DNA from 2 places in the Pseudonocardia autotrophica genome. Region 2 is predicted to be linked to the other one. Evidence: riboswitches for the same ligand, from Rfam matches in the RefSeq annotation. Region 2 holds a riboswitch; the other holds the start of a gene.
What was found. A riboswitch is a leader RNA that binds a small molecule or an ion and turns the genes downstream of it on or off. The one in region 2 is predicted to bind glycine.

Region 1 (8,506 bases), 3.0 Mb from region 2:
TCCAGCGCTACCTGCTGCGCGACCGCTGAGCATCCGGCGCGGGATTCCGCTCCCGGAACGACCGGACGGCGGCCACGACAGCGGTCGAGACGCCGGCCGGGTCCAGGCACGGGCAGGTCCCGCAGAACGGCGGCGGCCCGCCCGGTGGGGTGGTCCGGAACGCCAGGCAGCAGGCCCGGCGGGACACCGTCATCCAGGGGGCGCCGTCGACGTCGACGGTCCCGACCGTGACGAGCCGGTCCAGATCGGCGCGTCCCAGCAGGTCACGTGTCTGCGTGACGAGCCGGTCGGGATCGCGCCGGTGCCACGACAGGTGCAATGCGCTCAGCGCCACCGCGTGCGCGACCGAACCGCGCAGGACGCGCCGCCCGGCCCGGGTCCTGGCGGCCAGCTCGTCGGCGAGCGGGAGCAGGCTCCCGGTCAGCAGGCCGGCGCAGAGCGCGGCCGGATCGGCCCGGGCCGCGATCCCGGGTTCGGCGAACGCCAGCCAGCCGGGCACCTGCTCGTCCGGGCCGAGCGCGACGTTGCCGGGCCGTGCGTCGAGCAGCGTGTCGAGTTCGTGGAACGCGGCCAGCACCGGGGCGGCCAGCCGCAGCGCGTAGCGGTCCAGCAGCAGCACCGCGGCGACCGCCCGGCCGGGTGCGGACCGGTCGGCGGCGGCCCGGGCCAGGGTGTCGTCCAGCCGGGAGCCGAGCGCGACGGCGGCGGGCGTCCAGCCGGGCGGGCGCCCCGAGCGCGCGACGAACCGGTCGCCCAGCGGGATGCGGGCGACCGGCACGGTGCCGGGGGCCGACGGGAAGATCATCGGGACGGGCCCGGCCCGCGGGGAGCGCGGACCGGGCCGCCGGCGTCGTCGCTCAGGACCGGGCCGGATCGACCGTCACCGGTTCCCGGCGGGCCTCGTGATGGTTCGCGTTGCGCGGCGTGGCCAGCACCTGGCGGGTGCGATCGTCGAGTGCGGCCGAGTCGGACAGCGCGCCGCTCGCGGCGAGGGTGTGCTCCAGCGCCTCGAGCCAGTGCAGGTAGTAGCTCCACGGCTCGCCGCCGTCGCCGGCCTCCCACTGCCGGATCGAGTCGATCAGCGACAGCTGGAACTCGCTCCACTCGTAGTGGCCCTCGTGGTGGGCTGCCACCGCCATCGCGAACGCCCGCAGCTCCCACGGCTCGGAGAACGGCCGGTCCGCGCCCGGCATGTCGCAGACGAGCTTCTGCACCCGGCGCCGGGCGTCGCCCAGCTCGGTGGCGTCGCTGCGGATCCCGGTGCTCGTGCCGCTCATGCCGCGGCCCCGACCGGACGCGGCGCGCCGACCCCGATCATCGAGTCACGGGTGACCAGGGCGGCGAGCTCGTCCTCGGAGAGGTGCTCGCTGCCCGCGGGGCGCTGCGGGAGCACCCAGTAGCGCAGCTCGGAACTGGAGTCCCAGACCCGGATCTCGACCGAGTCGGGCACCGGGAAGTCGAAATCCTCGGCGAGCACGGTGCGCGGTTCCCGCACGATCCGGGCCCGGAACGGCGGCGCCTTGTACCAGTTCGGGGGCAGGCCGAGCACCGGCCACGGGTAGCAGGAACACAGCGTGCAGACGATCACGTGGTGGACGGTGTCGGTGTTCTCGACGGCCACCATCTCCTCACCCTGCAGGCCGCCGACGCCCAGCTCGCGGCAGGCGGCCGAGGCGTCGGCGAGCAGCCGCTCCTTGAAGGCCGGGTCGGTCCACGCCCTGGCGACGACCTTCGCGCCCAGCTGCGGGCCGACCTCGTTCTCGTAGACCTCGGCCAGCCGGTCGACCGCCGCGGTGGTCATGACGCCCTTCTCGATGAGCAACGCCTCCAGGGCCTTGACCCGGGCGGTGATCTCCTCCTGCGAGCGGAGTGCGGTGTCGGTGGGCTTCACGGTCATGGTTCAGACTCCCTGGGTGGCGGGGACGAGCGTGAGGTACGGCTCCCACACGTCGAAGTAGTTGGCGCCGTTCGGGTCCGCGTACTCGGCGCCCCACAGCTCGGTGGCCTCGAACCGCACGGTGTAGAGGTGCTCGGGGCAGTCGCCGAGCCCGTTGCCCGCGGTGTCGGGGTAGAGATACGTGCCGTGCGCCGCACTGATCACGCCGCGGCGCCCGCGGATGTAGCGGGCCCGGCGGGTGTGGCCGTACGGGCTCTCGGAGGAGATGACGACCTCGTCGCCGACCGAGAACTGCGCGACCTTGTCCGACTCGCGGTGGGCCGGGAACCCGTTGGTGACCGCCCAGTCGACGAACTCGACGATCTCGGTGTCGGTCTCCCGCTGGGGCAGCGGCGCGTCCGGGTTCTCCAGGTAGTACGTCGTCCGCGCCTCCAGCTCGGCCGGGTCCAGCATGCCCGCGGCCGCGGCGTAGTGCTCGACCGAATGCGCCCAGTGCTCGTAGTAGTTCGAGATCAGGTACTCACCCGGCTCCATCTTCTCGATGCCGTGCCGGAACTGGTCCACGTTGAACAGCCCGGCCCGGGCGCTCTGCGCGAACATCGAGAAGGCGCGCTTCTCCCAGTCCGCACGGAACACCGGCTCGGACATGTGGTCGTTGTCGACCTTGCCCAATCCGTCGGTGCCGCCGAGGTCGAAGACTCCGTTCACTGCTGTTCTCCTACGGTCGTGAGCGCCGGCGGGGCGGGAAAGCCGCCGACGGCCTGCTCGAAGGTGTGTGCGACGCGCAGCACGGTCGCGTCGTCGAAGCGCTTGCCGACGATCATCAGACCGGCCGGTAGCCGGTCCACCAGGCCGGCCGGCACGCTCGCCGCCGGATGCCCGGTGACGTCGAACGGGGCGCAGTTGCCGATCATCCCGAGCGCGGTGGGCAGGTAGCTGTCCAGGCCGGCGTCGAGCCCGATCAGCTCCGGGGCGGTGTAGGGCAGGGTCGGCATGACCAGCACGTCGTAGCTGCTCAGCGCGGCGTCGTAGGCCGCGCGCAGGTCGAGGGCCAGGTTGCGGGCCATCGCGTAGTACGAGCCGCCGCCGTGCCCGAAGGTGTAGCCGCCGGACAGGCCGACCAGCTTGACCGTCTTGGACAGCTCCGCGCCGCGTTCGATCCGCTGCCGCGCGTAGTGCGCGATCAGCTCGGGATCGTAGAGACCGGGGTAGTTCATCCCGTAGGCGTTGCCGGTGACCATCTGGTACGCGGCACCCTCGGTGGCGATGACGTTCCAGACCGCCATGCCGTCGAGGTGCCAGGGGATCGACACCTCCTCGGCGGTCAGTCCTGCCTCGCGCAGGGCGCCGATCGCCTCCCGCACGGTCCGGTCGACACCCGGGTCGCTCTCCGGGCGGCCGAAGCCCTCGGTGACGATCCCGATCCGCAGCCCGGCCGCCGACTCGCCGAGTGCGGCGAGGTAGTCGACCGGCTCCAGCGAGGTGGGCTGGCGGGCGTCGAGCCCGTCGACGCCGGCGAGCACGCCGAGCATCAGGGCCGCGTCGGAGACGGTCCGGGTGATCGGTCCGAGATGGTCGATCGTCGCCTCGATCGGGAACGCCCCGGTGTAGGGCACCAGACCGTGCGTCGGCTTGTGTCCGACCGTGCCGGAGAACGCGCTGGGGATGCGGATGGAGCCGCCCTGGTCGCCGCCGACGGCCAGATCGACCGCGCCGCTGCCGACCAGCGCGGCGCTGCCGCTGGACGAGCCGCCTGCCGCCCGCGAGGGGTCCCAGGGGTTGCGCACCGGCCACGGCCGGGAGGTGAAACTGGCGCCGGAGAAGCACAGGTCCTCGCAGACCGCCTTGCCGGTGATCGTCGCCCCGGCGGCGAGCAGCCGGGTCGCGACGGTGGCGTCGCGGAGCGGGACGAAGCCCTCGACGGTCGCCGAGCCGTTGGTCATCGGGACCCCGGCGAGCGAGATGTTGTCCTTGAGGGCGACGGTCCGCCCGGCGAGCGGGCCGTCCGCGGCGCCGGGCACCGACGTCGTCACGTACCAGCCACCGAGTGGGTTGTCGGCCGGTTCGGCCCAGGCGCGCTCCGGCGCCTCGGGCGCGGAGGCCCGGTAGAGCTCCTCGACCCGGTCGGTCGCGCTGAGCGTCGCGGTCACGGCGGGCCCGAACTCGGCGAGCTCGGCCTCGGACAGCCCGAACGCGTGCTGGGAGTTGATCGCCGCGAGTTGCGCGGGATCGGGGGGTGGAATCGCCATCGAGCGGTACTCCTCACATCCGGGGGGATGCGAGAAAGCTAAGGAGCCCGCACTGTCATGTCAATGTTTGTCGACGCGTTGACAGGAGATCTGATGTGGACGACAAGCGCCCGTCATCTGTCCGAGATCAGGACCGGCCCTCGACATCGGACATCGACCCGAAGGTGGACCCGCGGGCCGCGGCCAGGTAGAGCGGCTGCTCCATGTGATGGCTGCCCTCCAGCGCGATGGTGCCGCGCGGCACCTCGTAGCGGCCCCGCCGGATCTCGTCGGCCACCGGCGTCGGCTCGGTGGACCGGACGTGCCGCGCCGCGGCCGCCCACACGTGGATCGCCTCGAACATCGACTCGGACAGGCTGGACAGCGGCGGCGCCCAGCGGCCGAACCGCTCGCGGTAGCGCTCCAGCAGCGTCCCGTTGCGTTCGGTCTGCAGGTGCTGGAAGTAGCCGGACACCCCGTGGATGCCTTCGGACGCCTCGAACCCGATCCGTTCCAGGGTGGCCTCGTCCATCGCCGGGCCGAGGCTGACGGTGTGGTCGCGCAGGCCCATCGCATGGCACTGTCGCTCGAACGCGGCCGCGTCGGCGCCGACGAAGGTGTCCAGCACGATGTCGGCCCCGGCGGCGGCGATCCGCTCGATCAGCGGGCCGAAGTCGCGGGCGCCGAGCGGGGCGTAACCCTCGCCGACCAGCACGGCGCCGCTGTCCGGGAGCACCTCGCGGGCGACCCGGTTCACCGCCCGCGGCCAGACGTAGTCGTTGCCCGCCAGGAACCAGCGCCGCCCGCCGGCCGACTGCATCAGCGGCCGGGCCGCCAGCGTGATCTGGGTGTGCGGCCGCTCCCCGAGCCGGATCCGCAGCCGCGACTCGCCACCGCCCTCGTTCATGTTGGTGTGCACGACCAGCACGTCCCGGCCGGTCAGCGCCGCGGACACCGCCTGGTAGGTCGCCGACGTCGTCATCAGGAAGATCGTCCGGCAGCCCGCACGGGCGAGTCGCAGCGCCTCCAGGGCGCCGGTGCCGGGATCGGTCGCGTCGTCGGCGTGCAGCAGCTCGACCGGGTGCCCGTCGATCCCGCCGTCGGCATTGACCTCGTCGACCGCGAGGGCGGCGACGTTGGCCACGGCCGAGGCGAACAGGCTCCCCGAGCCGGACCGGCTGGTGAGGGCGCCGATCCGGGGGCCGGTGGCGGCGCTGTCGCGCACCGGGTGCCCGCGCCGGCGCATCAGCCACTCCATTCCCTGGGCGTCGATCCCGGCGTCGAGCCGGATCCGGGTGCCGCCCGGGGCCGCGGCGAAGCGCAGCCGGATGCGACCCCGCCACGGCTGGTCGTGGGTGATCGTGATCATGTGCGGCCTGCGGAGGCCGCTGATCCGGCCGAGGACGTCGACCGGAGGGCCCTCGCCGATGGGTGCCTGCAGGGTCACCGGCTGGCCCAGCGCGACCCGGTCGCAGTGCGCACCGAACAGCCAGCCGCCGCCGTCGCGGCCGAACCGATCGAAGACGACACCGGGTGCGACGGCGGCGAACTCCTCCACCGCGACCGCGATCGTCCCCATGTCGGCGGGCGGGGTGCCGATCAGCGGGGTCCGGTGGCGCGCCGGGTCACCCGGCTGCCTCCTGCCGTCCGGCCGCGTTCTCCGCAGCGGACCGGGCCTCGCCGAGCGAGGACTGGAAGAGGCTCCTGAGCAGCGCGATCACGTCGGCCGCGGCGCCGCCGGGCTCGATCGAGTAGTAACGGAACCGGCCGGACCGGCGCTCGCTGACCAGGCCGGCGATCCGCAGCACCCGCAGGTGGGTGGAGACCGCGGTCCGGCCGACCGAGGTGATCCGGTCCGCGAGCTCGCCGGCGCTGCACTCGTCGCTCTCGGCCAGCACCGTCAGGATTCGGCGGCGGACCGGATCGGCGAGCGCGTCGAAGGCGAGACCGGCGTCCCGGCCGCCCCCGGCGAACGCGTCAGGATCCGTTGACATGCCAAGGAGTCTAACCGGGGTGCGGCGCTGCGTGTGGGTAACCCGGCACACTCCCGCCGGCGGCAGCGGGGCGAGCAGTCGATCGCGGTGATCCGTCGGACCCTTCCCCGGGCCCCGGGAATGGGTATCGTCCTCCCGACAACTGAAGATCGGGCTGTACGAGCCCGCGCGGAAGAGACCTGTCGGACGACGCGGCACCCCTGGTGCCCGGGCAGGCACCGGAGGAGCAAGCACCCCGCCAAACTCTCAGGTACCCCCCACCGCCCGGGCCAGGCCACTCTGGAAAGCAGGCGTCGGACACGCCTCGCCGATGGTGTAAGCCGGTCGTGCGCCGGTGAATCTCTCAGGCTCGGGACAGAGGGGGATCGTGTGGGCGGCACCGTCCACGCGTCACACCCGGGGTGACCACCACGATGACCGAGCTCGATCAGCGCCGGCCCGAGCTGCCGCGTTCCGCGTTGCACGACACGCCCGCCGCACCCCGCGCGGCCGTCAGCGACCTCCGCCGGCCGGGCGATACCGGTCCGGTACGGCAGCGACCTCCCCGGGCGCCACGCGCCGCGGCGCCGGCCGGCCCTCCGGTGCTCCCCGCCGCCGGCGAGGTGACCGGCGGCGTGCTGTCCCCGACTCTGCACCACCCGGTCGCGATCGCCGTCGGCGATCGGGCAGTCTCGGAGCCCGGCACCGCGCTCGCCGTCGACGTCCGAGGCTGGTCCGAACCGGTCGACGTCGACCTGCCCATCCACACCCGTTCCGAGTGAGAGGACCCGACATGTCAGTTCCCGACGACCTGCGCTACACCGAGCAACACGAGTGGGTACGGGTCGAGGGTGGCACCGTCACCGTCGGCATCACCGCGCACGCCGCCGAGGCGCTGGGCGACGTCGTGTTCGTGCAGCTGCCCACGGCGGGCGACGCCGTCACCGCGGGCGAGGCCTGCGGTGAGATCGAGTCCACCAAGTCGGTGAGCGACCTGTTCGCCCCGCTCGACGGGACCGTCACCGCCGTCAACGACGCCCTCGACGACGCGCCCGAGACCGCGGGCGAGGACCCCTACGGCAGCGGCTGGTTGTTCCGGGTCGAGCCCGGCGACGCCGGCGTCCCCGAGCTGCTGACCGCCGCCGAGTACCGCTCGCTGACCGAGGAGAAGAGCGCGTGAGCGACACCTTCACCGCATCACTGGCCGACGTCGACCCGGAGGTCGCGAAGGCCGTCGACGCCGAGCTGAACCGGCAGCGCGACACCCTGGAAATGATCGCCTCGGAGAACTTCGCCCCGGTCGGGGTGCTGGAGGCCCAGGGCTCGGTCCTGACCAACAAGTACGCCGAGGGCTACCCGGGCCGGCGCTACTACGGCGGCTGCGAGCACGTCGACGTCGTCGAGCAGCTGGCGATCGACCGGGCCCGCGAGTTGTTCGGCGCCGAGTACGCCAACGTGCAGCCGCACTCCGGTGCGCAGGCCAACGCGGCCACGATGGCGGCGCTGCTGCAGCCAGGCGACGGGATCCTCGGCCTCGACCTGGCGCACGGCGGGCACCTCACGCACGGCATGAAGCTCAACTTCTCGGGCCGGCTCTACCGGGTCTCGGCCTATCACGTCGACGCCACGACCGGCCTGGTCGACATGGCCGAGGTCGAGCGCGTCGCCCGCGCCGAGCAGCCGAAGATGATCATCGCGGGCTGGTCGGCGTACCCGCGTGAGCTGGACTTCGCCGAGTTCCGGCGGATCGCCGACGAGGTCGGCGCGCTGCTCATGGTGGACATGGCGCACTTCGCCGGGCTGGTCGCGGCCGGGGAGCACCCGAGCCCGGTGCCGTGGGCGGACGTCGTCACCACCACCACACACAAGACGCTCGGCGGCCCGCGCGGCGGGCTGATCCTGGCCCGCGCCGAGCACGCGAAGAAGCTGTCGTCCGCGGTGTTCCCCGGCCAGCAGGGTGGCCCGCTGGAGCACGTGATCGCGGCCAAGGCGGTCGCGTTGCGGATCGCGGCCACCGAGGAGTTCGCCGAGCGCCAGCGGCGCACCGTGCAGGGCGCCCGGCTGCTCGCCGAGCGGCTGGTGGCCCAGGACTGCGCGGACGCCGGCATCCGGGTGCTCACCGGCGGCACCGACGTCCACCTGGTGCTGGTCGACCTGGTGAACTCCGAGCTGGACGGCCGGGCCGCCGAGGACCGGCTGCACGACGTCGGGATCACCGTGAACCGCAACGCGGTGCCGTTCGACCCGCGCCCGCCGATGATCACCTCCGGGCTGCGGATCGGTACCCCGGCGCTGGCCACCCGCGGGTTCGACGCCGATGACTTCCGTGAGGTCGCGGACATCGTCGCCGAGGCGCTCGCCCCGGCCTTCGACGCCGCGCGGGCGACCGTCCTGCGCGAGCGTGTCGC
Region 2 (8,506 bases):
TCGGCCGAGCGCAGCGTGCCGTCGAGTGCCTGGTGCAGCAGCGAGGTGATCTTCGGGCGGTTGCTGTGGTCGATCTCGCCGGCCAGCCGGGCGTGCCCGATCCCGAGCCGGACGATCCGCAGCAACCCGTCGTCGTAGGCACCGGCCACCGCCAGATGGTCACGGTGCAGCGCGCGCATGATGTCGATCGACTCGTCCGGGAAGTGCACGTGATCGAACGTGCAGAGCGCGGAGAGGTTCTCCCGGTTCTCCCGGATCAGCCGGGCGAGCAGCCCGTCGTACTCGGGCAGCGTGCCGGACGCCGAGGGATCGAGCGCCGCGTGCATCTGCCCGGTGATCCGGGTGCCGGTCCAGCCCGCGTCCAGCGCATCGGCCACCTTGCCGGTGATCCCGGCGTGGATGTCCGGGAGCGGGGTGCGGAAGGTCCGCCGGGTGTCCTCCTCCGGAAGGATCTCCAGCTGCCCGGTGCGGAGTGGCTCGTCGATCCGGTGACCGTCCTCGGTCATCCTGCGCAGCAAGCCGTCCGCCGCACCGTCGTCGTCGAAGAACAGGACCTTCTCGCCGCGGGCCAGCCCGTGCGCCACGAACCCGGACGCGATCTCCCCGAGATGCTCGACGCTCTCCGGGATCGCGCAGACGTGATCACCGGACGACACATCGTCCGCCAGCTTGATCACGTGTCACCTACCGGGGCGGGCCGCCGACTGTCGGCAGGCACGCCCTGTCACGCCTACGAGGACGACGTCACCGTACGGAGACCCGCGGAGCCCCCCGGAGACCTCGGACCGTACCGGGCGCCGAACCGACAGTGACACGCGGCGAGCGGCCCGCCACCGGCGGTGGACCGCAGGTGGCGGCACCCCGTCCGAGCCGTTCGGCGCAGCAGGATGACGCCCGGACGGACCAGAACGGATCAGGAAGCGGGCCTGACCTCGACCGATGTGGTCGCGCTGCCCTTGATCGTCTGCAGCACCACGCAGTACCGCTCGGTCAGCTTCACCAGGGTGGCGACCGTGTCCGGGTCGGCCGCCGCGTCCCCGGAGCGGACGTCCACGTCGAGGAACAGCCGGATGTCACGGAAGCCGACCGGCGCGTCCTTCGCGACACCGAGCGTGCCGCGGAAGTCGAGATCACCCTCGGCCCGCAGACCACCGCTGACGTCGAGCTCCAGCGCGGTGGCCACCGCCCGCAGCGTCACCCCGGCACACGCGACCAGCGCCTCCAGCAGCATGTCCCCGGAGCACAGCTGGGTCCCGTCGCCACCGGTGGCCGGGTGCAGCCCGGCCTCCGCGAGTGCCTGGCCGGTCGTCACCTTGCAGGCGACCCCGGCGCCGAGCTCGCCGTCCGCGGACAGCGTGACGACCGCGGAGCCGGGATCGTCGCGGTACTGCTGTTTGAGCGGAGCCTGGATGTCCTTCAGCGTTCCGCCGGGGATCGGGCCGGACCCCGGGGAGGAATGAGTGTCGGTCACGGCACCCATCCTCACCCCGCCGGGCCGGACTGCACAGTGCGGGAGCCGTCTAGGCTGACCGGGTGGGCGGGGAATCCGATACGGGCAGGGCCGCGGCGGTCCGACGCGGCGCCCGCGAGGCCCGGGACACGGTGCGCGACACCGTCCGGGACTCGGTACACGAGGTCGCCGGACCGCCCACCGGCGACGATCGGCTCTGGACGGTGCCGAACGCGCTGAGCATGCTGCGGCTGGCCGGCGTCCCGCTGTTCCTGTGGCTGATGCTGGGCCCGCAGGCCGACGGCTGGGCCGTCGCGGTGCTGGCGATCGGCGGCTTCACCGACTGGCTGGACGGCAAACTGGCCCGGGTCCTCGACCAGTACAGCCGGTTCGGCGCGATGCTCGATCCGGCGGTCGACCGGCTCTACATCCTCGCCGCACTGATCGGTCTCGCGATCCGCGACATCGTGCCGTGGTGGGCGGTGGCCGCGCTGCTGGCCAGGGACGTGGTGCTGGCGGTCTGCGTGCTCGTGCTGCGCCGCCGTGGCTACGGCCCGTTCGAGGTGATCTACCTGGGCAAGGCGGCGACCTTCGTGCTGCTCTACGCCTTCCCGTTGCTCCTTCTCGGTGACGGGCCGTCCGCCGCGGAGACCGCCGTCCGGGTGATCGCACACGCCTTCGCGATCTGGGGCGTCGCCCTCTACATGTGGTCCGGCCTGCTGTACATCGCGCAGTTCGTGCTGGCGCTGCGCAGCCCGTTCCCACCCCCGACGACCCGCTTCGATCACCCGGATGGCGGGCGCTAGGCTCACTGCGTGAGTTCGGAGATTCCGTCGGACCTGACCTACACCGAGGCCCACGAGTGGGTGCGCGACACCGGGAACGGGGTGGTCCGGATCGGCATCACCGATCATGCCCAGTCGCAGCTGGGCGATGTCGTGTTCGTCCAGCTTCCGACGGTCGGCGACACCCTCTCCGTGGGCGACGCGATGGGTGAGGTCGAGTCGACCAAATCGGTGTCGGACATCTACGCCCCGGTGCCAGGCGAGGTCGTCGCCGTGAACGAGGCACTGGACGCCGGTCCGGAGCTGATCAACTCCGCTCCGTACGGCGACGGCTGGATCATCGACCTGCGGCTCGCCGACGGTGCGACGCCGGCCGGGCCGCTCGACGCAGAGGCCTACCGCCGGCTCGCCGAGGGCTCCTGACCGACCTCGGCGACCGCCTGACGCAAGTGTCGCCCGGACGCCACCGCCTGACGTATCGCGGTGACACCCGGGCAGGTAGGTTCGGTCCCCCTGACACGTCGACACCGCAGCCGGCCGAGACAACACCGCGACAGAGCGATCACGGCGGACGGCCTGCCTGCATCACCCGGACCGTGTCCGGGATTCCCGTTTCCGGAGGAGGAGACCCCGAGGTGACCACGAACGACCCGCGCGACGTGCCGCCGGAGCGCGCACCGGAGACCACATCGGTCTTCCGGGCGGACTTCCTCGCCGATGTGGAGCAGCCGAGCGCCGAGCCCGCCGTCTCCGGCGTCGACGGGCTACCCGCCGGGTCGGCCCTGCTGGTGGTCCGGCGCGGTCCGAACGCCGGTTCGCGCTTCCTGCTCGACGTGCCGACCACCAGCGCCGGCCGGCACCCCGACAGCGACATCTTCCTCGACGACGTCACGGTGTCCCGCCGGCACGCCGAGTTCCGGCGTGACGCGGGCGAGTTCGTCGTGGTCGACGTCGGCAGCCTCAACGGCACCTACGTCAATCGCGAGCCGGTCGACACGGCGGTGCTCGCGAACGGCGACGAGGTCCAGATCGGCAAGTTCCGGCTGGTCTTCCTGACCGGCCCCCGCGAGGGCGACCCCCGGGGCTGATCCATCCGCGGCGGTCCAGTCGACACGCCGCGGGAAGGACGGGCGTGTGACGATCGTCGAAAGGACGCTCGCACACCCCGTCCGGAGGCGCGCATCGGTGGCCCCGCCCGTGTAGCGTCGGAACGTGTCGGTGGCAGCGGTACGAGCGACCACAGCTCCCAGGGCGCGGACCAGGGCGAGCAAGGCGATCAGGGCGGCCGGGGTGGCGGGTCCATCCCGGGCGGCCGACAGGCCCGACAGGGCCGGGGAGGCGGGCTGATGAGCGAGATGCGCGTCGTGGGCGTCCGGGTCGAACTCCCGGCGAACCAGCCGATCCTGTTGCTGCGGGAGACGAACGGTGATCGCTACCTCCCGATCTGGATCGGATCGGTCGAGGCGACTGCCATAGCTCTCGAGCAGCAGGGGGTGAAGCCGGCCCGGCCACTGACCCACGATCTGCTCAAGGACGTCATCGGGGCGCTGGGGCGGCGGCTGGAGCAGGTACGGGTGACCGACCTGCAGGAGGGCACCTTCTACGCCGAGCTGATCTTCGACGGCGGCGTGACGGTCTCCGCACGGCCGAGCGACTCGATCGCGCTGGCACTGCGGACCGGAGTCCCGGTGCACGCCGACGAGAGCGTGCTGGCCGAGGCCGGGCTCGTCATCCCCGACGAGCAGGAGGACGAGGTCGAGAAGTTCCGCGAGTTCCTCGACTCGGTGTCGCCGGAGGACTTCCGCGGAGCCCAGCCCGGGTGACACCCGATCGGGCGTTCCGGACCGTTCGGCGACATCGGATGCCGCTCGGCGTGTCCGGCCCGTCCCGTGCCACGTCACCTGGCGTTGTGCGGCACGGCCGTGTCGGCGAGCCGCGTTGACCACTCCGGCCGCCGCGCCTACCGTCATCTGCGTTGATGACATCCGTGCAACTCACCTTCACCGAGAGTGATGGGAAGGTGAGGATGGCCACGGTGCGGCCGACCGAGGGAGACCACGCGGTGCAGACGCCACCACCCGAGGGGCCGGGGCAGGCAGAGCTGTTCCCGGACCCGCTCGTCGGTGAGGGGCTGGACGGGGTGTCCGATCGCCTCGTCGGCTTCCGCGGCCCGACCGCGTGCCAGGTCGTCGGTATCACCTACCGGCAGCTCGACTACTGGGCACGGACCGGGCTGGTGGTGCCCTCCATCCGCGGGGCTGCCGGATCGGGCAGCCAGCGGCTGTACTCGTTCAAGGACGTACTCGTCCTGAAGATCGTGAAGCGGCTGCTCGACGCCGGGGTCTCGTTGCAGAACATCCGGATCGCGGTCGAGCACCTGCGCCGGCGCGGGATAAGAGATCTTGCCGGGATCACCCTGTTCTCCGACGGCACCACCGTCTACGAGTGCACCTCCCCGGAGGAGGTCGTCGATCTGCTGCAGGGCGGCCAGGGTGTCTTCGGGATCGCCGTCTCGGGCGCGATGCGCGAGATCAGCGGTGTGATCAAGGACTTCCCGGCGGAGCGGGCCGACGGTGGCACCGTCGACGAGTCCCCGGAGGACGAGCTGGCCCGGCGCCGGTCGCGGCGCGCCATCTCCTGACCGGCGGGCCGGTCACCGGTCACGCGACGGAGCGGAACGGGTCGTGCTCGGCGATCAGCTTCTCCAGCCGAGCCTGATCGACCCGGTTCACCACGGTCAGGCTCTCCTGCTTGTCGCGGACGCACTTGGCCAGCGTGAACGCCGAGGTGATGGCGTAGAGCACCGCGATCGCGAGGAAGGCCTTCACCCACCCGTCGACGGGCAGGTAGAAGGTCCCGATGACGACCGCGGCCAGCGAGACGCCGAAGGACAGCACCGCCTGCAGGTGGAAGGCGGCCGTGGTGGCGGGGACGGGGCTCGGAGCGTTGCTGTTCGACATGCCGGGAAGCCTGGCGTGCCGGAGCGGAGCCCGGTGCCGTGGAAATACTGACCGAACCGGTTATCCTCTCTCCGGTAGTCGTTGACACCGAGCGGGAGAGACCCGGGGCAGCACGACCGGGCGCCGAAGGAGCAAATCCCTTCCCGGAACCTCTCAGGCACCAGGACCGCTCGGTACAGACGCCTCTGGAAAGCGACGGACCACCACGGGGAGTCCGTCCGCCGACGGGGAAAGCCCGAAGCCTCGGGTGAATCTCTCAGGCGCCCGGATCGCGGGTACGGACAGAGGGGAGGGGCGACACAGCCCTGCCCCGCCCGAGCCGTCACCTTCGGAGGCGCCGTGAGCCCGACCCCGCAGCAGGACCGTCCCACCCTCGCCGAACTCGAGCGCGGACTGCCGTTCGCCGACCGGCACGTCGGGCCACGCCCCGGCGAGCTCGCCCGGATGCTCGACGCACTCGGCGTCGACTCGCTCGACGCTCTCGCCGATCGAGCGCTGCCCGGCGCCATCCGCGATCGAGAGCCGGTCGGCGGTTCGCTGCCGGCGCCGGTCGGTGAGGCCGAGATGCTGGCCGAGCTGCAGGGGCTGGCCGACCGGAACACGGTGAACGTCCCGATGATCGGGCTCGGCTACCACGGCACCCGGACCCCGTCGGCGATCCGGCGCAACGTGCTGGAGAACCCGGCCTGGTACACCGCCTACACGCCGTACCAGCCGGAGATCAGCCAGGGCAGGCTGGAGGCACTGCTGGCGTTCCAGACGATGGTGTCGGACCTGACCGGACTGCCCGTCGCCGGTGCGTCGCTGCTGGACGAGGCCACCGCCGCCGCCGAGGCGATGACGCTGCTGCGTCGCGCGGGCCGGGCCACGTCGGCCCGGTTCGTGGTCGACGCCGACACACTGCCGCAGACCGTGGAGGTGCTCCGCACCCGGGCGGCGCCGCTCGGCATCGAGCTGGAGATCGCAGACCTGTCCGGCGGGAGCCTGCCGGACGGCGAGATGTTCGGTGTGCTGCTGAGCTACCCGGGCGCCTCGGGGCGGGTCGCCGATCCGTCCGAGCTGATCGCGCAGGCCCACGAGCGGGGCGCGCTGGTCGCGGTCGCCGCGGACCTGCTGGCGCTGACCCTGCTCACCCCGCCCGGTGAGCTGGGCGCGGACGCCGCGATCGGCTGCACCCAGCGCTTCGGCGTCCCGCTCGGCTTCGGCGGCCCGCACGCCGCGTACCTCTCGGTCGGGCAGCGGCACGCCCGTCAGCTCCCCGGCCGGCTCGTGGGCGTCTCCCGCGACGCGGATGGCCACTACGCGCTGCGGCTCGCGCTGCAGACCCGTGAGCAGCACATCCGCCGGGAGAAGGCGACCTCCAACATCTGCACGGCGCAGGTGCTGCTGGCCGTGATGGCGGCCTGCTACGCCGTTTACCACGGCCCGGACGGGCTGCGCTCGATCGCGCAGCGGACGCACCGGATGGCGGCGGTGCTGGCCGCCGGGCTGCGCGCCGGCGGCGTCGAGATCACCCACGACGCGTTCTTCGACACCGTGCTCGCCCGGGTGCCCGGCCGGGCCGACGCCGTGGTCGCCGCGGCGCACGCCGCCGGGATCGCGCTGCGCCGGGTGTCCGGCGACGAGGTGGGCGTCTCCACCTCTGAGATCACCACCGTCGCGCACCTGCGGACGGTCTGGGAGGCCTTCGGGGCCGGCGCGCCGGACGCCGCGGCACTGGACTCCGGCACCGCCGACGCACTGCCCGCCGAGCTGGCCCGGACCAGCGAGTACCTGACCCACCCGACGTTCCACGAGCACCGGTCGGAGACCGCGCTGATGCGCTGGCTGCGCCGGCTCTCCGACGCCGACCTGGCGCTCGACCGCACGATGATCCCGCTCGGCTCGTGCACGATGAAGCTCAACGCCGCCGCCGAGATGGAGGCGGTGACCTGGCCGCAGTTCAGCGACCTGCACCCGTTCGCACCGGAGTCGGACACTGCAGGTTCCCGGGAGCTGATCGGCCAGCTGGAGAGCTGGCTGGCCGATCTGACCGGCTACGCCGCGGTCTCGCTGCAGCCCAACGCCGGCAGCCAGGGCGAGTTCGCCGGGCTGCTGGCGATCGCGGCCTACCACCGCAGCCGCGGCGAGAGCGAGCGGAACGTCTGCCTGATCCCGGCGTCCGCGCACGGCACCAACGCCGCCTCGGCGATCATGGCCGGGATGCGGGTGGTGGTGGTCGGCACCGACGCCCGGGGCAACGTCGATCTCGACGACCTGCGGGCGAAGATCGACGAGCACGGTCCGCGGCTGTCCGCGCTGATGATCACCTACCCGTCCACGCACGGTGTCTACGAGGCGCAGGTCCGCGACGTGTGCGGCGCGGTGCACGACGCGGGCGGCCAGGTCTACGTCGACGGCGCCAACCTGAACGCACTGGTCGGGGTGGCCCGGCCGGGCGCGTTCGGCGGCGACGTCTCGCACCTGAACCTGCACAAGACCTTCTGCATCCCGCACGGCGGTGGGGGCCCGGGCGTCGGGCCGGTCGCGGTGGCCGAGCACCTCGTGCCGTTCCTGCCGGGGCGCGGCGAGGTCGGTCCGGTGTCCGCGGCGCCGTACGGCTCGCCCGGCGTCCTGCCGATCTCCTGGGCCTACCTGCGGATGATGGGCCTGGACGGGCTGCGCCGGGCGACGCTCACCGCCGTCGCCGCCGCGAACTACGTCGCGACCCGGCTGCAGGAGCACTACCCGGTGCTGTACTCGGGCATCGACGGCTCCGTCGCGCACGAGTGCATCCTGGACCTGCGCGCGATCACCAAGGAGACCGGCGTCACCGTCGACGACGTCGCCAAGCGGCTGATCGACCACGGCATCCACGCCCCGACCATGTCGTTCCCGGTGGCGGGCACCCTGATGGTGGAGCCGACCGAGTCCGAGGACCTGCCCGAGATCGAGCGGTTCGTCGCCGCGATGATCTCGATTCGCGGGGAGATCGACCGGGTCGCGGCGGGGGAGTGGCCGGCCGACGACAACCCGCTGCGCGGCGCCCCGCACACCGCGGCCTGCCTGGCCGACGACAAGTGGGACCACCCCTACCCGCGCGAGCTGGCCGCCTACCCGACCGGCGGGACACCGGGCGTGCACGACCGCAAGGTGTGGCCGCCGGTGCGCCGGATCGACGGCGCGCACGGCGACCGGAACCTGGTCTGCTCCTGCCCGCCGCCGGAGGCCTTCGCCTGACCCGTGAAGTCCCGCCCGTCCCCTCGGCGGGCGGGACTCAGCAGCCGCAGAGCGGGTGACCAGCCGGGTGTTCGGTGCGGGCCGGGGGCCGG

Region 1: another riboswitch for glycine. It lies ahead of Pdca_RS31225 (glycine cleavage T C-terminal barrel domain-containing protein); the one in region 2 lies ahead of gcvP (aminomethyl-transferring glycine dehydrogenase).

The regions. Positions count from the first base shown of each region.
Region 1 is NZ_AP018920.1:6,715,212-6,723,717, reverse strand. Features, by position in the region: gene Pdca_RS31265 (AMP-binding protein) at 1-29, shown strand, start outside; gene Pdca_RS31260 (hypothetical protein) at 8-805, opposite strand; gene Pdca_RS31255 (nitrile hydratase accessory protein) at 858-1,277, opposite strand; gene nthA (nitrile hydratase subunit alpha) at 1,274-1,897, opposite strand; gene nthB (nitrile hydratase subunit beta) at 1,901-2,605, opposite strand; gene Pdca_RS31240 (amidase) at 2,602-4,146, opposite strand; gene Pdca_RS31235 (substrate-binding protein) at 4,274-5,704, opposite strand; gene Pdca_RS31230 (ArsR/SmtB family transcription factor) at 5,751-6,119, opposite strand; glycine riboswitch at 6,279-6,392, shown strand; glycine riboswitch at 6,393-6,487, shown strand; gene Pdca_RS31225 (glycine cleavage T C-terminal barrel domain-containing protein) at 6,533-6,880, shown strand; gene gcvH (glycine cleavage system protein GcvH) at 6,892-7,278, shown strand; gene glyA (serine hydroxymethyltransferase) at 7,275-8,506, shown strand, end outside.
Region 2 is NZ_AP018920.1:3,667,604-3,676,109, reverse strand. Features, by position in the region: gene Pdca_RS17215 (MEDS domain-containing protein) at 1-677, opposite strand, end outside; gene Pdca_RS17210 (OsmC family protein) at 914-1,480, opposite strand; gene Pdca_RS17205 (cardiolipin synthase ClsA) at 1,534-2,256, shown strand; gene gcvH (glycine cleavage system protein GcvH) at 2,266-2,658, shown strand; gene garA (glycogen accumulation regulator GarA) at 2,871-3,323, shown strand; gene Pdca_RS17190 (bifunctional nuclease family protein) at 3,582-4,058, shown strand; gene Pdca_RS17185 (MerR family transcriptional regulator) at 4,262-4,876, shown strand; gene Pdca_RS17180 (YiaA/YiaB family inner membrane protein) at 4,896-5,195, opposite strand; glycine riboswitch at 5,278-5,374, shown strand; glycine riboswitch at 5,375-5,490, shown strand; gene gcvP (aminomethyl-transferring glycine dehydrogenase) at 5,535-8,414, shown strand.